2 regions of the Thalassotalea maritima genome follow, and region 2 is predicted to be linked to the other one. Evidence: predicted binding sites of a transcription regulator. Region 2 holds the regulator's gene; the other holds the start of a gene.
The links. The regulator MetJ, encoded in region 2, represses methionine synthesis genes. The targets are predictions, from matches to a motif close to TAGACGTCTAGACGTCTA.
Positions count from the first base shown of each region.

Region 1: a site for MetJ is predicted at 2,083-2,100, ahead of metK (methionine adenosyltransferase). Genes of this name have one in related genera too.

Region 1 is NZ_CP166919.1:612,396-618,484, forward strand. It holds gene ACAX20_RS02655 (PilT/PilU family type 4a pilus ATPase) at 1-851, shown strand, start outside; gene ACAX20_RS02660 (2OG-Fe(II) oxygenase) at 974-1,648, opposite strand; gene metK (methionine adenosyltransferase) at 2,234-3,421, shown strand; gene rsmE (16S rRNA (uracil(1498)-N(3))-methyltransferase) at 3,580-4,308, shown strand; gene gshB (glutathione synthase) at 4,322-5,275, shown strand; gene ACAX20_RS02680 (YqgE/AlgH family protein) at 5,481-6,035, shown strand.
Region 2 is NZ_CP166919.1:219,186-225,274, forward strand. It holds gene ACAX20_RS00955 (adenylosuccinate synthase) at 1-868, shown strand, start outside; gene ACAX20_RS00960 (hypothetical protein) at 1,210-1,341, shown strand; gene ACAX20_RS00965 (malic enzyme-like NAD(P)-binding protein) at 1,640-2,893, shown strand; gene metJ (met regulon transcriptional regulator MetJ) at 2,973-3,299, opposite strand; gene metB (cystathionine gamma-synthase) at 3,521-4,681, shown strand; gene metF (methylenetetrahydrofolate reductase) at 4,770-5,657, shown strand; gene argE (acetylornithine deacetylase) at 5,685-6,089, opposite strand, start outside.

The DNA of each region.
Region 1 (6,089 bases), 390 kb from region 2:
TGCCAGGTATGGTGGTGCGTCGTATCGTCACTGATATTCCCGATGTTGATAAGCTAGGCTTGCCATCGGTACTCAAAGAATTGGTGATGTCAAAGCGTGGTTTAGTATTGTTTGTTGGTGGTACAGGTACCGGTAAATCAACGTCGATGGCATCACTGATTGGTTATCGTAATAACAATGCTCGAGGACATATATTAACCATTGAAGATCCAGTGGAATTTGTCCATGAGCACGGTAGTTCGATGATCACCCAACGTGAAGTTGGTATGGATACGGAGTCGTTTGAATCGGCTCTGAAAAGTTCACTCCGTCAAGCACCAGATGTGATTCTAATTGGTGAGATCCGCTCACAAGAAATCATGGAACATGCATTGAGCTTCGCTGAAACCGGACATTTGTGTATTGCGACCCTGCATGCCAACAACGCCAACCAAGCGATTGACCGTATCATGCACTTAGTGCCTGCTGAACAGCACCAAAAACTACAGTTTGATTTAGCACTTAACTTACGCGGTATTGTTGCTCAACAATTAGTACCAACCCGTGATGGTCAAGGACGCCGAGCGGCGATTGAGATTTTACTCAACTCGCCATACATTGCGGAGTTGATCAAAAAAGGGCATGTCGGTGAGATCAAAGAAGTGATGTCAAAATCACGCGAGCAAGGCATGCAAACTTTTGACCAAGCATTGTTTGACTTGTATGAGTCTGGTGATATTAGTTACGCTGATGCCTTGCATCATGCTGACTCGCCGAATGATTTACGCTTAATGATTAAGTTACGCACTAATGAATCGGGCGGTATGGGCGGCTTACGTGGTGTCACTTTAGATGGTGATGACGCGGAGTAATCTGTCGCTTTGAGTTGTTTCGAATAATAAAACGTGGCTACCGTTATGGTGCCACGTTTTTTTTAAGTTACTGAGCTCTGCTAACTTAGTTTTTAGCTAACTTGTTAACCTAGTCTTTTGGCTTAGCGCGGAGGATCTAATTTATTGTCTATCGATGTATTGACTCGGTACCAGCCGGCAATAGAATAGCGATCTCGATTTGCAGGCAATACTTCGTGCGGAAACTCTTCGCTCAAAAACACCACAATAGTTCCGTATAACGGGATAACTTTTATGCCTTGTTTGTCGTCATCATCTCGATAAAGAACTAACTCACCCTTATCGCTTGCTTGCCAGTGCGGATTTAAGTAGGTGACCATCGATAGCACACGATTGGTCTCACCCCGAAAGGCATCGTAGTGACGCTTATAGTAATCTCCTGGCGCATAGTGGGCGAAATGACTTTCAAATGAGAATAAGCCAAGGAACAGGCGGCGATTAAGGTAGCTTTGCAGCTCGGCAGCCCAATCTAACCATAATTTTCCGGCGTCAGATTCTCCGGTAATCCAGCATATTGCATCGGTACGAACAAACTCATTTTTCAGATAGTCCCGATTGCGACCGATGCCAGCATCGAGATACTTATGAACATGTAAGTTTTGTTGATAACAATATAAGGACTCAGCGATGTCTTCAGGTAATGCTGAGGGTTGAATGCTATAACCATGTTGCCAAATGTCATCAGCTATTTTAGCAAACAGCGCTTGCCAGTGATTATTGCCGTTTTTGGCATGATTCAAAGTGTGTAATGCGGCCAATATTATATTCCTAATATGCACATTGTTATTATTGATAAATACACATATAGCGACAATGGATCGCGCTAATTCATTGCCCCAGACACGCAAGTTAATCTGAGCTTTATCCTCAACATCTATAGTTTATGCATCAGTTTAAAGTGATGAGTAAACACGAGTAGGTATGAGGCAATTGCTAGGGTGGGCTGGGGTTAATCTTTAGTTTACAGGCAAATATTAAAAAGCGTTATTTATTCTGTCACTTACTTCGTTTTAGCGATCTATATAAAAATATAAAATATTACTGCCACAGGGAGAAGCAACAGGGCTAATTAAGGGGCACTAATAGTGCGAAAATTTAGGGGGGATATTTACCTTTATCGACCCGGTATGCTGCAACGACTGGTTTACTAAGAGCAAAAATTATCTGCTATCTTTCTTGGTTGTTTTGTTTTTAGACGTCTAGACGTAAAAGTGTAGATTTATTTTCAAATCCTGTGTAAAATTCACCGAAATTTACAATCTTGTCTATTATTTATTCACTTAATTGTTTTGCTGCTAATGACAGCAACCAGCTCGTGATAAATTAGTTTAAGTAGAGGCGTTATGGCTAAACATTATTTTACCTCTGAATCAGTTTCTGAAGGTCATCCGGATAAAATTGCCGATCAAATTTCTGATGCGGTGTTAGATGCGATTATTGCACAAGACAAACATTCACGTGTTGCGTGTGAAACCATGGTTAAAACCGGTGTTGCAATCATCTCTGGTGAGGTGACGACAGAAGCATGGGTTGACCTTGAAAAGATAACTCGTAAGGTTATTACCGATATTGGTTACACCTCGTCAGAAGTTGGCTTTGACGGTGAAACGTGTGGCATTATGAACCTTATTGGTCAGCAGTCACCTGAGATTGCCCAAGGTGTAGACCGTGCAAAACCTGAAGAGCAAGGTGCCGGTGACCAAGGTTTGATGTTTGGTTATGCAACAAACGAAACGCCATCATTAATGCCAGCTCCTTTGTACTACTCACACCGTTTGGTTGAGCGTCAAGCTGAAATGCGCAAATCTGGCGTATTACCATGGTTACGTCCTGATGCTAAATCACAAGTAACGTTTATTTATGAAGACAACAAACCAGTAGCAATCGATGCGGTTGTTTTGTCAACGCAACACGCTCCAGACATCAGCCAAGAAGATTTGTATGATGCGGTAATGGAAAACATTATCAAGCATACCTTACCAGCTGATTTGTTAACGGAAGATACCAAATACTTTATTAACCCAACCGGTCGTTTTGTTATTGGTGGACCGGTAGGTGATTGTGGTTTAACTGGTCGTAAGATCATCGTTGATACTTATGGTGGTATGGCACGTCACGGTGGCGGTGCGTTCAGTGGTAAAGATCCATCGAAAGTAGACCGCAGTGCAGCCTACGCAGGCCGTTATGTCGCGAAAAACATCGTTGCAGCGGGTCTTGCTGATCGTTGTGAAATTCAAGTGTCTTACGCGATTGGTGTTGCTGAGCCAACATCTATCTCTATCGAAACATTTGGCACGGGTAAGTTAGAAGAAGAGAAGTTGATCGCATTGGTACGTGAGCACTTCGATTTACGTCCTTACGGTATTACTAAAATGCTGGACTTGTTGCACCCAATGTACCAATTAACAGCAGCATATGGTCACTTTGGTCGTGAACCTTTTGAAATGACCGTGGGTGACGATACCTTTACTGCATTTAGCTGGGAAAAAACCGATAAAGCTGACGCTTTACGCGCTGCTGCTGGTTTATAATTACCGCTGAATTTATTAACGAAAAACCGGCATTTGCCGGTTTTTTTATGCCATTCAAACAGCATGCGCTTATTCTTTAAGCGAGCACCCTCATCGCTCTTGTTTTTTGTCACGACAAGCCCTATCTTGTATGCATAACTTGATTACCAGAAAAACGTGTGAGTAACGCAAGATTTTATCAGGCTGGCGATTATACGGTCGGCCAAACAATCACTTTATCCGATGATGTGTTTGGGCATGTTATTCGGGTTCTTCGCTTAAAACAAGGCGATACTATTTATCTTTTTAACGGCGATGGCCACGATTATCAAGCGACGCTGGTTGAGGTTAGCAAAAAACAGGCTGTGGCGGATATTACGCAAGCGATAGCTATTGATAATGAGTCACCACTGAGCATTCATTTAGGCCAAGGTATCTCTCGAGGCGATCGTATGGACTTTACTTTGCAAAAGTCGGTTGAGCTCGGTGTAACCAAAATTACCCCTTTGTTTACTGAGCGTTGTGGCGTCAAACTCAACGCTGAACGTCTTGAGAAAAAACGTCAACAGTGGCAAAAAATAGTGATCAGTGCTTGTGAGCAAAGTGGCCGAGCGGTGGTGCCTGAGGTAATGCCAGCGATATCGCTACAAGAATGGTTGGCGCAGCCGACTGCAAGTTTAAAGTTGAATCTTCATCCTAAAGCGCAATATTCAATTGGTAATTTACCGCATCAGGCAAGCGCCACGCGCTTGTTGATAGGCCCTGAAGGAGGTCTTTCCGATGATGAAATTAGCGAAGCAAACGACAGTGGCTTTGTTGATGTGCTATTAGGGCCGCGTGTACTGCGCACCGAAACCGCTGCTTTAGCAGCAATTACCGCCTTGCAGTGCAAGTTTGGCGATATGTAATAAAGGAAAATTTATGTCTTTACGTATTGGGGTCGTGATGGACCCAATTGAAAATATTAACGTTGCCAAGGATTCGTCATTAGCTATGATGCTCGAGGCACAAAAGCGCGGCCATCAATTGTTTTACATGAAAATGGAAGACTTGTACCTTGAGCAGGGAGAAGCTCGTGCTGAGGTTAGCAAGGTGACCGTTTATGATGACGAAAGCCATTGGTATGATATCGAATATAATGACGATATCGCTTTGCATGAGATGGACGCGATTTTAATGCGCAAAGATCCGCCATTTGATACCGAATATATTTATGCGACCTATATGCTGGAGCGGGCAGAAGAAAAAGGTACTTTGATTGTCAATAAGCCGCAAAGCTTGCGCGATTGTAATGAAAAATTATTTACCGCATGGTTTAGCCAGTTCACGCCAAAGACCATAGTGACCCGCAGTTCGACCCGTATTCGAGAATTCCATAAGCAGCACCAAGATGTGATCATTAAGCCGCTTGATGGCATGGGTGGTTCATCTATTTTCCGCATGGGCAAAGGTGAAGCGAATGTCGGAGTTATCATTGAAACCTTGACCAATCACGGTAGCATGTATGCCATGGTGCAAGAATACATGCCTGAGATTGTCGATGGCGACAAACGAATTCTGATTGTCAACGGCGAGCCTATGCCATATTGTTTGGCGCGAATCCCTGCGCAAGGTGAAACTCGTGGTAATTTAGCCGCTGGCGGTCGTGGTGAAGCGAGACCGTTATCGGCGGCAGATCGATTGGTCGCTGAAACCATTGGCCAAGAGTTGAAAAAGCGTGGTTTGTATTTTGTTGGTTTGGACATGATCGGTAATAAAGTAACCGAGATTAATGTCACCAGTCCTACCTGTATTCGCGAAATTGAAAAGGCTTATCCAATAAGCATTAGCGGTAAGCTATTCGATTGTATTGAAGAGCTCGTTAGCACACAGTAGTGGCGGCCTCACATCCATATCGCTATTTTCTGCGATAATCATCGATAAAAGGCAAGGGTTTATACTCTTGCCTTGCAAAATTGCCATTTTGCCCCCATGGTTAAGTAATGGCACGATAAGCATACTCATAACAACCTTTATCGGCATCACCCAGATAGACACAGACGTTTTATTTTTTTTGATGCACTAAATTTGAGGAGGGCTTATGGACAGCTTAGAAAACCATCTACTGATTGCTATGCCCAATATGCAAGATACCTATTTTCATAAAACGGTTACCTACATTTGTGAGCATAATGAACAGGGCGCGATGGGCTTGGTGGTTAACATTCCCGTTCGTATTACCTTGCATGAACTGCTGGGGCAAATTGATGCCGACAGTCGTATCACCGAATCTTTAACTCAGCGTGTTTTAGCTGGCGGTCCGGTATCGCCAGACCGTGGCTTTGTACTGCATAACACCCAGCCCGGGTGGACCAGTTCAATGGCGCTTAATTCGGAAATTATGATCACCACATCAAAAGATATTCTCGAGTCGTTAGGTACTGACAAAGCGCCACAGCAGTTTTTGGTTACCTTGGGTTATGCTGGGTGGGGACCAGGTCAACTTGAGCAAGAAATTAAAGACAACTCGTGGTTGATAACCCGCGCTGATAAACAGATCTTATTTGATACACCTGTCGAATTACGTTGGCAAAAAGCTGCGGAAAAATTGGGCATTGATTTAGGCCATCTATCAACCCAAGTAGGGCATGCGTAAGGCTAGATAAGCAGGACAATCTGAGGATAAATAATCCCGAGTCAGGGCTCGGGA
Region 2 (6,089 bases):
TCGTGGTTTACGTGTTGGTGATTTGTTTGATGCTGAATCATTCAAAGCTAAGTTAACCGAAATTATGGAATACCATAACTTCGTACTAACGAGCTACTACAAGGCTGAAGCATTAGACGTTGAAGCAGTATACGAGCAAGTAATGGCAATCGCGCCGATCATCCAAGCGATGACTAACGATGTAAGCGAGACCCTAGACCAAGCACGTAAGAACGGTGAATCAATCATGTTCGAAGGTGCACAAGGTACATTACTAGATATCGACCACGGTACTTACCCATATGTAACCTCTTCAAACACTACTGTAGGTGGTGTAGCGACTGGTTGTGGTTTTGGTCCTCGTTACTTAGATTACGTACTAGGTATCACTAAAGCGTACACAACACGTGTAGGTTCAGGTCCTTTCCCTACAGAATTAAACGACGAAATTGGTAATCACTTAGGTACTGTTGGCCATGAATTTGGTGCAACTACGGGTCGTGAGCGTCGTTGTGGTTGGTTTGATGCCGTTGCAATGCACCGCGCAGTACAAGTTAACTCAATCTCAGGTTTCTGTTTAACTAAGCTAGATGTTCTAGATGGTTTAAAAGAACTAAAAATCTGTGTTGGTTATAAAACTGAAGCAGGTGACGTGCTTACTGTGCCACCAATGGCTGCAGAAGGTTATGAAAATATCACACCAGTTTATGAAACAATGCCTGGTTGGGACGAGTCAACGGTTGGTGCTACTTCTGTAGAACAGCTTCCAGCAAATGCTCGCGCGTACATCAAGCGTCTTGAAGAAGTAACAGGTGTACCAATTGATATTATTTCAACCGGTCCAGACCGTGTTGAAACTATGATTCTTGTTAATCCATTTGACGAGTAATCAATCTAATACGTTTCATCGTACTGATGGCTAAACTAAAAGGGATCGTGAAGATCCCTTTTTTGTATCTGCGTTATGGCTTAAATCACTAACCGGTTATTTAAGATTAAAACGATACGCGGATTAACAGTTCTGAGGTATCGAGATCGGATAAATCTGCATATTGAGCACTGATATACCAGTTATTGCTAAGTGATAAAGAGCCACGCCATTGTTCACCTTGCAAGGTTAGGTCTTCATCATATTGATGGCTAGCATACCCGAGCTACAAGTAGGTTCGACTGGTTATATCACTCTGTTGCGCTTTTAATGGTGTTGCAAGCGCAATTGTACTCAATAAGATGATTGTCAAACATGCTCAAATCATGGGGGCTCCCTATATTGTTGTTATTAATTCAGAGCAGGTGTTAGCACTGGCTGTTCAGCGCTATGCTCACAATGAGTACGCCACTGGCTCTGGTATTACCTTTTGAGAGCATGCCACGCTGAACATGAACGCTAGCTTAACATTTTTTAAGTTTATGATTTATTTTGCTTTTTAAGAATTTGATGGTGTCATATCAATTTGTAATACGTCATTCTTTAACGTTGTAAGCGGAAGATGTCTGTAACAGATCTCATATGTAAATAAAACTCATTAAGGTTCGTAAGTGCTTACTAGTTGGTAGGTTGTTGAAAAACATCGTACCTCTTATTGGTGGTCAATATGAAAGCTTTTAGGTACCATTACATTTCTGTTGTTCCTCCCCAAAAACATTGAGAATTATAAAAATGACCGACTTACGTCAACAAGCCCTAGACTACCATCTACAACCTAAGCCTGGAAAAATTGCTATGGCAATCACCACCGAAGCTGAAACGGCGGAAGATCTCGCTTTAGCATATAGCCCTGGTGTTGCGGAGCCGGTACGTGAAATAGCCGATGATGTGAATAACGTGTATCGATATACCAATAAAGGCAATACGGTTGCGGTGATCAGTAACGGTACGGCGATTCTTGGTCTAGGTAATCTTGGCCCGCTTGCTTCTAAGCCGGTTATGGAGGGCAAGGCGTTGTTGTTTAAGCGTTTTGCTGATATTGACTCGTTTGATATTCAAGTGAAACACAAAACGATTGAAGAGTTTGTGAGTACCGTTGCTAATATCAGTGACAGTTTTGGCGGTATTAATCTTGAAGATATTAAGGCACCGGAATGCTTTGCTATTGAAAAGGCGTTGATTGAGCGCTGTAAGATCCCAGTATTTCATGATGACCAACATGGCACTGCAATTGTTACCGCTGCAGGTATGCTTAATGCGCTAGAAGTGCAGGGCAAACAGCTGAGCCAAGTTAAAATTGTCTGTTTAGGGGCTGGCGCTGCAGCCATCGCTTGCATGGAGTTGTTGATCAGTTGTGGCGCGCAACGTGAAAATATCTACATGTTAGATCGCAAGGGCATCATCCATACTCGTCGCGATGATCTTAATGAGTATAAAAAGCTATTTGCTAATAATACCGACAAGCGAACGATAGAAGAGGCGTTGCAGGGGGCCGATGTATTTGTCGGCGTATCTGGGCCAAACTTGTTATCTGCCGAACAATTGCTGTTGATGGCGGAAAACCCCGTTGTATTTGCTTGCTCGAATCCCGATCCAGAAATTAAACCTGAACTTGCCTTAGCAACCCGCAGAGATGTCATTATTGCAACGGGCCGCTCTGACTACCCTAACCAAGTTAACAATGTGTTGTGTTTTCCTTTTATTTTCCGTGGTGCATTAGATGTTCGAGCGCGAACCATTAACGATGCAATGAAGGTTGCAGCGGTGCATGCAATCCGAGAAATCGCCAAACAGCCGGTGCCAGATGGTGTATTGCAGGCCAGTGGCTGTGAGCAGCTAAGCTTCGGTAAAGACTATATTATTCCTAAACCAATGGACCCACGTTTATTAGCCAATGTTGCTTATGCCGTTGCAAAAGCTGCGGTTGATAGTGGCGTTGCTGAAATAGACCTACCCGCAAATTACATGGGTATGGAAAACACCTAAATAAAAATGAGCAATAAAAAGGAAGGCCAGCAATGCTGGCCTTCTTTTTTGTTCTAGTTAGCGCTAAACGCTTTCAGCGTTAATCTTCTTGTTCATAGTCACTAAAATCAGTGATGCCATTTTCGGCTAGCACCTTGCGAACACTCTCTGGTAATTGATGCTCGTTATCTTTCGCTAAGTCTTCATCACTAGGCAGTGGCTGGCCGGTAAATGCGTGTAAAAACGCTTCGCATAGCAATTCACTATTGGTAGCGTGACGCAAGTTGTTTACTTGGCGACGAGTGCGCTCATCAGTTAACACTTTCAGCACACGTAACGGAATCGAAACGGTGATTTTTTTTACTTGTTCGCTTTTCTTACCATGTGGTGCGTAAGGGTTAATGTATTCCCCATTCCAATCAGCCATTGTGACTCCCTAAACATTACTTTGCAGATGTCCCATCGTCATCATCTTGCTGATTGATGTCGCGGGTTTAACTGGTGTGATGAAATTGTACTGTATCCAGTAGATGAGTCAACTTTTAACGGCAAAGATGTATAGATGGCTAAAAATAGTTGACCTTGGTGAAAATTCGTCCTAGATTGGATAGACGTCTAAACATCCAATTTTGTTTTTGGAGATGCACCATGGCTTATGACAAGCAGCAAACTATGGCAGTACAGGCCGGCATTAACAGTGACCAACATCACGGTGCAGTGGTCCCAGCCTTGCATTTATCAAGTACATACAGTTTGCAGGGTTTTAAACAAAAAAGAGAGTACGACTACTCCCGTACCGCAAACCCAACTCGTAGCACGCTAGCGCAAGTACTTGCTGAGCTTGAGGGTGGTGACGCTGCTGTCGTTACCAATACCGGGATGTCGGCGATTCACCTTATTTGTCAATTGCTGAGCAAAGATGATCGACTGCTTATTCCACATGACTGTTACGGCGGCAGTTATCGGCTGTTTGTCCACCTCGCAAAGCGTGGTCATTTCCATCTCGATATTGTTGATCAGAGCGACGCAACCGCGTTAGCGCAGGCTCTCGCGAAAAAGCCGAAATTGGTATTAATCGAAACACCGAGTAATCCGTTATTGCGTATTGTTGATATCGAGCAAATCGCTGCGGCCGCCAAGCGCGTAGGTGCACTTGTTGCGGTAGACAACACCTTTCTATCACCACTTTTACAACAACCATTGGCGTTTGGCGCAGATATGGTGATTCACTCTACCACCAAATTCATTAATGGCCATTCTGATGTTGTTGGTGGCGCAGTTGTATGCAAACAACAAGCATTAGCCGACGAGTTGGCATGGTGGGCAAATTGTATTGGCATTACCGGTAGTGCGTTTGATGCGTATTTGACATTGCGTGGTATTAAAACCTTACCTGTGCGTTTAAAACAGCACGCTGCAAACACACAAGCGGTAGTTAGTTTATTGTGCAATCATCAAGCGGTAAGCAAGGTTTATTACCCAGGGCTTGTCGATCATCCTGGACATCTGCTTGCTCAGCGACAACAAGCAGGCTTTGGCTCGATGATCTCGTTTGAGTTAGCCGGTAACGACGAACAAGTAGGTCAGTTCTTGGCAACATTGCAATTATTTACACTGGCTCAATCGCTGGGCGGCGTTGAAAGTTTGATTGCTCATCCAGCGACTATGACCCACGCGGGCATGGATGCAGAAGCGCAAAAACAAGCCGGAATTAGCCAGTCGCTATTGCGGCTATCTGTGGGGATCGAAGATGGCGAAGACTTATTGGTTGATTTACAACGGGCATTAGATGCGATGGCTGATAGTTGATAACAAAAGCCAACTTACCGTTAACGGCTTAGCGTCAGTGTATACATATTAGTGAAGACAAAATGAGTAAATAAAGAGGATTTAGTCGATGAATGCAAAAGCAAGGCAATTGGAATTGCTTAATCGAACGGTACGAGATATTGACCGTGACTTAAATGTGTCGTTTGAATTTTTTCCGCCAAATTCAGAGCAAATGGAAAATACCTTGTGGAGTTCAATAGACCGCCTCGCGCCACTGAAACCAAGCTTTGTTTCAGTAACGTATGGTGCAGGCAGTGGAACTCGCGATCGCACTCATGGTGTTATTAAAAAAATACAGCGAGATACCGGTCTTATAGCCGCGCCGCACCTCACTTGTATCGATGCCAGTCGCGATGAGCTAATCACGATTGCTAAAGATTATTGGCAAAGTGGCGTGCGCCATATTGTTGCCCTGCGTGGCGATTTACCCGATGGTTCGCCAAAGCCTGATATGTACGCCAATGATTTAGTGACGCTTCTTAAAGGGGTTGCCGATTTTGAAATCTCGGTTGCCGCTTACCCTGAAACTCATCCGGAGGCATCAAATGCGCAGGCTGATTTGGTGAATCTAAAGCGTAAAGTCGATGCCGGTGCAACGCGTGCGATCACCCAGTTTTTCTTTGACATGGATGCTTACTTACGTTTTCGCGACCGCTGTGTGGCGGTGGGTATTGATGTGGAAATTGTCCCGGGTATTTTACCGGTATCGAATTTCGCCACTTTAAAACGCTTTGCCGCGTTAACCAACGTCCATGTGCCAGACTGGATGGGCAATTTATATCAAGGTTTAGATGCCGACCCGATGACACGTAACTTGGTCGGTGCAAATATTGCTATGGAGCAGGTGAAGATTTTACGCAGCGAAGGGGTTAATGACTTTCATTTTTACACCCTCAATCGTTCAGAGCTTACCTACGCAATTTGCCATACGTTAGGCGTTAAACCGCAAAGTTAAGCGTTTTAAGTCCTTGTTAGCGCAGTATTAGCCACAGTAGTGATGAATAAACTGCAGCAACATATGCTCTGCGGGTTTAATTTGCTCAAATGCCAAATGTTCATTGTTTTGGTGTGCCTGCTCAATTGAGCCGGGGCCTAATACAATGGTTTGGCAACCAAGTTGCTGAATATATGGCGCTTCGGTTGCGTAATTAACTGCTTGGCAACAATGACCTGATATTGTTTTGGCGGTTTGCGCAAGCTCACTATCTGCACGTTCGGCAAACGCCGGCGAACTCAGGTGTAGTTCACGAATATTGATGCGACCCGGATATTGATCGGCGATGGGTTTAATGGCGTCAGCTAACCAAGCGACTAACTCATCGTCTTTAATGCCGGGTAAGGCGCGCAAATCGATATCCAGATAACATTCACCACAAATGCGATTGGC